Regions from separate parts of the Fundidesulfovibrio putealis DSM 16056 genome, predicted to be linked through region 3. Evidence: predicted binding sites of a transcription regulator. Region 3 holds the regulator's gene; each other region holds the start of a gene.

Region 1 (2,203 bases), on a different contig from region 3:
GCCAAAGCGGCAACGGATGTATAGGCCAGCGTGGCCCCAAGCACAGGGCGAGGCAGAGGGATCGCCCCGTGGTCACGGACCGGCGCGAGCATCCGTTCAACACCAACACGCAGCAGGAGAGAATCATGAAAGCGATCATCGCCACAGGCGGATACGCACCCAGCGATCCCCTGGCATTCCGTGAGGAGGAGCGGGGCGTTCCCAGGCCCGAAGGCCGCGACATCCTGGTGAAAATCCAGGCCGCCGGGGTCAACCCCGTGGACACCAAGGTGTTCGCCCGGCTCGCACCGGGCAAGCAGGCCATCCTGGGCTGGGACGCCGTAGGAATCGTGGACGCGGTCGGACCTGAGGTCAGGCGCTTCACCCCCGGCCAGACCGTGTACTACGCAGGCGATCTGACCCGCGACGGCAGCAACGCCCAATACCAGCTGGTGGACGAACGCCTTGCGGCTGCGGCCCCGTCCAGCCTCACCCAGGCAGAGGCCGCCAGCCTGCCGCTCACGGGCATGACAGCCTGGGAGGGTGTCTTCGACCGCCTGAACTTCACCCCCGACGAAAACGCGAACCAGGGCCGCACGCTGCTGGTTGTCGGCGGTGCTGGCGGAGTGGGCTCCATGATCATCCAACTGGCGGCCTGGGCTGGAATCAGGGTCGCGGCCACGGCGGGCCGCCCGGAATCCGCCGCATGGTGCCGGGAGCTTGGGGCCTCGGTGGTTGTCGGCAGGGATGACCTGCCCGCACGCCTGGCAGCGGAAGGAATCGAGACCGTCGATGCGATCTTCTGCACCACCCACGCCGAGGAACACTGGGCGGCCATGGCCAAGGTGCTGGCCCCACAAGGGGGGATCTGCCTGATCGACGACCCCGAAGGCCCCCTGGACATCAGGCTCTTCAAGCAGAAGAGCGCGCGCATCTGCTGGGAGTTCATGTTCACGCGCTCCCTGTTCCGGACCCCGGACATGGGCCGCCAGGGCGACATACTGGAGCGCATCGCCAGTCTGGTGGACCAGGGACGCCTGCGCACCACCCTGAGCCGCACCCACAGCGGCCTGACGGTCGAATCCGTGCGCAACGCCCACCTGAGCCAGCTCACCGGGACCATGGTGGGCAAGCAGGTGATCGCATTCTAGACGCCCGTGGATCGTGAATCCGCGCCGCAGCGAGGCCGGAGGCAGCCTGGCGCGCAGCCTGGAGCAGGGATGAACCGCGACCCTTTGCAGGACTTTCCTCAATTGGGCGGAAAGTCCTGCCCAAGCGGACACCTGGCATGAAATGTGCTCTGGTCGATGCGCATGCCAAGACATGAACGTTTTGCCACCTGACCGCCTCCGGACGCCCGGAACCGTCAGGAACAGAAACGACAGCCTGCCTTGTACGGGCCAGGCCACTACCGACAACAAGCGAGGATTGCAGATGTTCTCCAAGGACAACGTCCAGGCTGCGGTGAAGCTCATTCTTTCCGGCAACGTCGACGTCTGGGAACAGGGCTACTACGACCTGCTCTTCAACAAGACCATGAGCGAGAAGCTGCAGGGGATCGAGCTGCTCTCCTACGAGTACGAGCGCAGGGACGTGCTCTACAGGGCCGTCCACGAGAAGATGATCGGGAGCAAGCCCATCGACTACCTGGAATTCGGCGTTTTCCAGGGCGACAGCATGAGGAAGTGGACGTCGATAAACACCCACCCCAAATCGCGGTTCTACGGCTTCGACAGCTTCGAGGGTCTGCCCGAGAACTGGGTCACCGGGCAGAAGGAAAAGGGGGCGTTCACCACCAACGGCGAGACACCCTTGATCGACGATCCGCGCGTCACCTTCGTGAAAGGCTGGTTCAACCAGTCCCTGGTGCCCTTCCTTCAGGACTTCAAGCCGGAAAACCAGCTGGTCCTGCATATGGATGCGGACCTGTTCTCCTCCACCCTGTTTGTGCTCATGACCCTGAACCCGCTCATCAAGCGCGGCACGGTCGTGGTGTTCGACGACTTCAATTCCAGGGACGATTTCGCCGCCCTGCTCCATTTCTCCAAGAGCTGCGGCCATGACTGGAGCGTGCTGGCGGCCCGTGACAACATCGGGAAACTCGGTATCGTGATCCACTAATTTGACGGTCTCTCCCCCTGGACAGCCTAGCGGTGCGCGGCGGTGACGTCGCGCACCGGATTGACGCAGTCACGTCAGGAACACCTGAAGTCCAGCCTTTGCC
Region 2 (2,203 bases), on a different contig from region 3:
TTTCGCATCCAGCGGGCTTTTTGCCGGAGATGTTCCCGGACATACCCGAGTCTCCGTGCGAGTGGTGCGGCTTGCGCGGTTCGCGCCCAGAACCATTCCTGAATCATTGTGTGCCTTCAGTTCCGGAGTTGCAAAAGGGTGGGAAATCCCTAGCAATACTTTTGCGGCTTCGTCCAGTGCAGACAATGGGAAGAGATGGGAATGCTGGAAGTGTCAGTGGAGGGAAAAGAGAAAACCCGGAGGCGTGTTTACCTCCGGGTTTGTAAATAAACTCGACGATTTGTCGAAGGCCTTTACAGCCTGGTTCTTTTGGCCCTGCGGTTCAGGAGGATCACGCCAAGTCCTCCGGCAGCCATGAGAAGCATTGTCCCAGGTTCGGGAGACGGCACCGGAGCCGTGCCGTAGACCACGTCGTTGGCGCACAGCATGGCATAGGCGTAGGTGAAGGTCTTGCCGCTGTACTGATCCAGGTTCAGGCCAGGCATGCCAAGGTCCCATATGGCGGTATTGAAGCCGGTGGACTTGTTGATTGCGTCGTCCCAGCCATTGAAGGAGATGCTGCCAATGAGCTGGACGGGGTTTATGAGGCTGGTTGTTACGGCCTGGTCCTTTATGGCGATGGCGTTGCGCGGGTCGAGGAGCCTGTCGTCGATGCGGACGGGGTGGTCGTAACGTCCGTAATAGCCGCCGGGCCACTGGGAGTAGTCATAGCCACCGTGGACCGTCGACTTCCCCATGGTGTCCGTTCCGTCGCTCGGGGCGGCGACGATTTTTTCGATGGACGCACCGTTCACCGTGAAGACAGTGGTCCCGTCTATGGACATATGCAGGCCGGAGATGTCATAGATTCTGTAGTTGTCGGCATTTTTGTAGTTGGTATTGCTGTTGTGGAAGACATAATCCCACTGGCTGTCGTTATTGAAGTCGAAGAACCAATCTGCTGGGACAAGGACGTTGCTGGTGGAGGTGTAGTTCAAGGCGACGGATTGGAGCGAATGGCCGGAAAAGTTAAACGTGCCGCCTGTGATCTGTGGATCGCCAATCACATCCGTACTGTTCTGATTGTGTCGGTTGTTGGCGGCTGAGGCCTGGAAGTCTGGCCAAAAAATGACCGTGGGATCGCTGTCCTTGAATTCATAGGTCGATGCCTGCGCACAAACTGCTGAGATTACTGTGAAACAGGCGATGAGCATCGACAGGGTTCTTTTCATGTGGCGGGCTCCTGCGCGTTATTCTTCTTGATCTGCTTCCTGTAAGCATTTGTTGTGCCATATGTTAAGTATCTGTAATTGCATCGTTTCATTGTCTGGGAGGGGCTGAAGCGAGAGTGAATCCTGTATTTCCGGACCTGTTCTTAGTCTTAAAATTCAAGACAGTCTTGTCGCAAAGGCCGTTCCGGCCTGGTCTCTTTTAATTGCTCGTATAAATACGCCAGCAATTTGAACCATTCTTGCAAGCCGCCCAAGAGGAGGCCGTGCATGTCGCAATTCAGGAATCTTGTCTTCAAGGGGGGCGGCGTCAAAGGCATCGCCTACATTGGCGCGATTTCGGCGCTGGAGAAGCTTGGAGTTCTCGACGGCGTTCTGCGCGTATGCGGCACATCCTCCGGAGCCATAATGGCCGCGCATCTGGCTTTGGGCGGGAAGGCCGAGCAGTTGGGCGAGATGATGACCAGCCGTTTCCTGGGTGGGCTCCTGGATGGTTCGGTGTGGCCTGTCCGGGACTTCACGCGTCTCATCAAGGAGTATGGGTGGTTCCACGGCAGGCGTCTGGCCATGTGGCTTAGGCGGCACGTGCACGACCTGGCGGGAGATGCCGACCTGAGCTTTGCCACGCTCGCCGCCCTGGCCGCACAGTCCCCGAAACGCTTCCGGGACCTTACGGTGGTCGCCACCAATGTGACGCACCAGTGCCCATTCATTTTCAACGCGCAAAACACGCCTGACGTGCGCATATGGGAAGCCCTGCGGGCCTCCATGAGCATCCCCTTCCTGTTCAGCGCCGCGAGGCTCAAGACCGGGGAACTCTGCGTGGACGGTGGGCTGACCTGGAATTATCCGTTGAATTATTACGATGACCGGGTCTGGCTTTCCCGCTCGGATGACGAAAGCCTCTTCTCCCTGTTGCAGCACCCGTCCGAGCGCAACGCGCAACGCTTCTACAACAAGGAGACGCTGGGCCTGATGGTGGAGACGCGCTCGGT
Region 3 (2,203 bases):
ACATGTCGTCGGAGCGCTCGTGGGCAGCGATGTGGATCGTGTCGGCGTCGATGATCACGTCGGCGATCTGGCGGGTCTTCTCCACCATCAGGGTGACGATCACTTCGGCATTGTCAGAATTAGGCATGTATTTCGCCAGCTTGTCGAAACGCTTGTTGGCGTATTCGCGCAGGCCGGGGGACGGTTCAAAATTCTTGAAGTGAAAAGCAATGTTCATATCTTCCTCCGATGTGTGTCCGCGGGTGGATGCGGTGTGATTACAATACAGCCTTGCGCTTCGACGAGGACTCGATACCCATGGCCATACGATACTTGGCCACGGTCCTGCGGGCAATGTTGACCTGCAATTTTTGCTTGAGGATGTCCGCGATCTGCTCGTCGCTGACGGGCTTCTTGTGGTTCTCGCCGGAGATGAGCTGCTTGATGAGCGCCTTCACCGATTCGGAACCGACGGAAGTGCCGTCGTCCAACTCCAAAGAGGAGTTGAAGAAAAATTTGAGCTCGTAAATGCCGTGGGGGGTGGCCACGTACTTGCTCGTGGTAATGCGGCTCACCGTGGATTCGTGCATGCCGATGTCGTCGGCAACGTCCTTGAGGATAAGGGGCTTTAGCTTGGTAACGCCCACCTCGAAGAAATCCCGCTGGAACTTCACGATGGATTCCAGGACCTTGAACAAGGTGCGCTGGCGCTGGTACAGGCTCTTCATGAGCCACTGCGCAGAGCGCATCTTGTCCTGGAAGTAGTCCTTGTCCTTGCCGCCGCTGCCCCGGGACATGTCGCCTGAATAATACGGCGATAGTTGCAGTTTGGGCAGGCCGTCCTCGTTCAGCACGATGACGAAGTCGTCGCCGTACTTGTACACGTAGGCGTCGGGGCTGACGTACACCGGGTCGGAGGAGCTGAAATGCGATCCGGGAAGCGGATCGAGAGTCTGGATGATGTCCAGGTACTCCTTGATCTCCTCCATGGTGATCTTGAACTTCTTGGCAAGAGGCTTGTAGCGCTTCTTTTCCAGGTCTTCCAGGTGCTCACGCACGATCTCGATGAGCACGGGATCGGTGTAGCCGTAGAATTCCAGCTGCACCAGCAGGCACTCCTGCGGGGTGCGTGCCGCCACGCCCACAGGGTCGAAGCGCTGCAGGGCGTAAAGAACCGCTTCCACTTCGGGCACGCTTGCCTGGGCGTCCTCGGCGATTTCCTCCACCGTGGATTGCAGGTACCCCATACCGTCCAGATTGCCAACGATTGAGGCAGCGATGACGCGCTGGGCCGCAGTGAAGGGGGAAAGGTTGATCTGCCAGGAAAGGTGTCCGTCCAGAGAGGTTTTCGAGGCAAGACGGGCCTCGAAAGACATTCCCTCCTCCGGGGCCTCGTATTCGCGGGCGGTGGCCTGGCGCGAGGTGGAGGCGAAGTCGCCGATGTAGTCGTCCCATTCGGCGGTCTTCAGGAGTTCGCGCTGCATGGCGCCCTCTTCCTGAGTGGCGTCGGGAGCGCGGGATTCCTCGGCCATGGTCGGGGCGGGACGCTCGTCCTCGATCACGACCTCTTCCAGCAGCGGGTTCTCCAGAAGCTCCTGCTGCACGGTCTCCATCAGCTCAAGCCGGGAAAGCTGCAACAGCTTGATGGCCTGCTGGAGCTGGGGAGTCATCACCAGCTGCTGCGAAAGCTTAAGTTGCTGTCTGAGCTCGAGGGCCATCGTGCGCGCGCGTTCCTTTGTTTGAATTTGGGCGGCTAGCAAGAAAAATGCCGGACGCGCCCGTTCAACCTGCGCGGTTATGCACTAAAAGCTCGCACGTGGCAAGACTTGGGGGGAATCAGTCACGCCATTCGCGCCACATTCGATCGAGTTTTCCCTGCGCCAGCAGTATGAAGCGGATGGCTTCGCGCACCGCGCCGCATCCGCCGGGCCTTTTGGAAATCCAGGCGGCAATGCGAAGAATTTCCGGCTGCGCGTCGACCGGGGCCAGGGGCAGGCCCACGCGGGCCATTATCTGCGCGTCCAGCCAGTCGTCGCCCATGTAGGCCACCTGGGAGAACTCGAGGCACTTGGCGGCCATGATCTTTTCGAGCACGGGGAGCTTGCGCAAGTGCCCGCCGTGGAATTCACGGATGCCGAGTTCCCGCGAGCGCTGTTCGGCCTGGATGTTGCCCAGGCCGCTGATCACCGCCACCTCGATCCCGGCGTGCTGGCAGAGCTTCACG
Region 4 (2,203 bases), on a different contig from region 3:
GGGCGTAGAGAGCCTGCTTCATGATCGGGTTCAAGTCCCTGATCAAGTCGTCCATGGGCTCTCTGGCCTCGCGCATCACAGCCAGCTCGGCTTCTATCTTGCCGAGTTTTTCAAGAATAAGGTCCTCTTTGCTCATGGTCACTTCTCCTAGAAGCCGCCGGGGCGCTTTTTGCCGGCCATGAACATCTGAGGTTCGAGGGGCAGATCCTTACCCTTGAGCATCAGGTTGAAATACACCCACTTGAACATCATCTTGCCCCAGTAGTTCATGTAGGATTCTTCCAGCAGACCGAAGGGTCCGATGCCGGGGAACGGATACTTGCCCGGCAGAGGCTCGACCTTGTAGTTGAAGTCGATGAGCGCGGCTTTCTCGTAGCCGGTGACGATGAAGCAGTTGGAGTGGCCGTCGAACTCGGGGCGCGGGGCCAGACCTTCGATGTCGCGATGCAGGTTCTCGGTCAGCACGTCCGCCTCGAAGTGGGTCACGGAACCGGCCTTGGAGGTGGGCACGTTGGTGGCGTCGCCCAGGATGTACATGTTCTCGTAATCCGGGGACTTCAGGGTGTAGTGGTCGGTCTTCATGTAGCCCATGGGATCGCCGATGTCGGAATCGATGATGACCTGGGAACCGAAGTTGGGCGGGATGGCCACCAGCAGATCGAACTCGACCTCGTCGCCCTTCATGGATTCCATCACGCCGCGCTCGGCGTCGACGGCCGCGATCTCGAAGTTGGGGACGATCTTGATGTTCTTCTCTTCGCAGATCTTGCCCAGGGCGGCGGCGGCCACAGGCTTGGTGAACGCGCCGGTAAGCGGCGTGACCAGTTCGATCTCGATGTTGTGGCGGGTGCCTTCCATCGAGAAGAACCAGTCGGCCAGGAACAGCCACTCCAGGGGAGCGACCGGGCACTTGATGGGCATCTCGGCGATGTTCAGGCAGATCTTGCCCTTCTCGAAGCGGGCGAGCTTGTGGGCCAGGTCCACCGCGCCGTTGGGGGTGTAGAAATCGTGGATGTTCTTCTTCCAGCCGTCCATCATGCCTTCGATCTCGCCGGGCATGATGCTGCAACCAGTGGCCACGACGATCCAGTCGTAGGAAACCTTGCTGTTGGTGGTGGTGACGACCTTGCCAACGGGGTCGATGTTGGTGATCTCTTCGTTGATGAAGTTCACGCCAGCCGGAATGAAGCTGGACAGAGGACGGATGCAGTCCTTGATGTCATAGATGCCGAAAGGCACGAAGAGCCAACCGGGCTGATAGTGGTTGACCGTGTTGCGGTCGATGATGGTGATCTGCCACTCTTTCTCATCCAGCTTCTGACGCATTTTGTTGGCGATTATGCAACCGCCGGCGCCGGCACCAAGAATAACAAGCTTTTTCATGTCCTAACGGCTCCTCTAGTGGTTTGAAACCTAGGTCGACGTTGTCCTCCAAGCGTCCTTGGAGAGTCCCCAATCCACGTGACCCCACTAAAGCAGACGCCGTGCCAGAGCCTCACATTCACAATTACATCAACAAATTAAACAGGTTGCATTGACAAGGGAGATACTCTACCCAAACCCAGGGCCGCAACATTGGTTGACGAAAGCTCTTTCGGGGGTCGCCTCAACCCACAGCCAGGGCCATCCCGCAGAGCTCGCAAAATACGTTGCGCCGTCAACTTTCGTTGCAGCAACAGCACATTGCCGACCGAGCGTCGCGAAAAGCAAAACGGCAAATTATCGCGGGCAAGTGTTCAAACCTTTCTTTTTCTTTACTCTCTCTCCCCGGTTGCGCTATACGTGGGTCATAATCGCCCCAGCTTTACGGCAGGGCGCGCAACCCAAGGACGCTCCGCATGACACCCATCGACCCATCTATGACCACGGCCTTGTCGCCGTGGGAGCCGGGAGGCTTGGCCCTCACGGTGTTCTTCCTGCTGGTGGCGGGCCTTTTGGCGGTGATTCTGGTACTGACCCAGCTGGTGAACCCCGCAAAGAGTTCTCTGGAGAAGGACAGACCCTACGAATGCGGCGTGATCCCCACGCCTGAACCGTCCTTCCGCTACCCAGCGCCCTTCTCGCTGGTGGCCATGGTATTCCTGATCTTCGACGTGGAAACGGCCTTCATCTATACTTGGGCCGTGTCCTTCGACGTAATGAGCGCCGCCAGCTTCATCGGCATCTCGGTGTTCATCGGCGTGCTGCTCTTAAGTCTTTGGTA

Evidence for each region. The regulator sigma-54, encoded in region 3, starts transcription at its own class of promoters, with help from an activator protein. The targets are predictions, from matches to a motif close to CTGGCACGGNNNNTGCTT.
Region 1: a site for sigma-54 is predicted at 1,263-1,280, ahead of G453_RS0105555 (TylF/MycF/NovP-related O-methyltransferase). Genes of this name have one in related genera too.
Region 2: a site for sigma-54 is predicted at 1,255-1,272, ahead of G453_RS0111545 (PEP-CTERM sorting domain-containing protein). Genes of this name have one in related genera too.
Region 4: a site for sigma-54 is predicted at 1,474-1,491, ahead of sqr (type III sulfide quinone reductase, selenoprotein subtype). Genes of this name have one in related genera too.

The regions. Positions count from the first base shown of each region.
Region 1 covers NZ_AUBQ01000005.1:35,746-37,948, reverse strand. The annotation lists gene G453_RS0105560 (zinc-binding alcohol dehydrogenase family protein) at 126-1,130, shown strand; gene G453_RS0105555 (TylF/MycF/NovP-related O-methyltransferase) at 1,414-2,100, shown strand.
Region 2 covers NZ_AUBQ01000014.1:32,267-34,469, reverse strand. The annotation lists gene G453_RS0111545 (PEP-CTERM sorting domain-containing protein) at 294-1,211, opposite strand; gene G453_RS23645 (patatin-like phospholipase family protein) at 1,479-2,203, shown strand, end outside.
Region 3 covers NZ_AUBQ01000004.1:185,260-187,462, reverse strand. The annotation lists gene hpf (ribosome hibernation-promoting factor, HPF/YfiA family) at 1-217, opposite strand, end outside; gene rpoN (RNA polymerase factor sigma-54) at 258-1,697, opposite strand; gene G453_RS0103780 (KdsC family phosphatase) at 1,816-2,203, opposite strand, start outside.
Region 4 covers NZ_AUBQ01000014.1:2,166-4,368, forward strand. The annotation lists gene G453_RS0111410 (DUF1641 domain-containing protein) at 1-136, opposite strand, end outside; gene sqr (type III sulfide quinone reductase, selenoprotein subtype) at 148-1,383, opposite strand; gene G453_RS0111420 (NADH-quinone oxidoreductase subunit A) at 1,839-2,203, shown strand, end outside.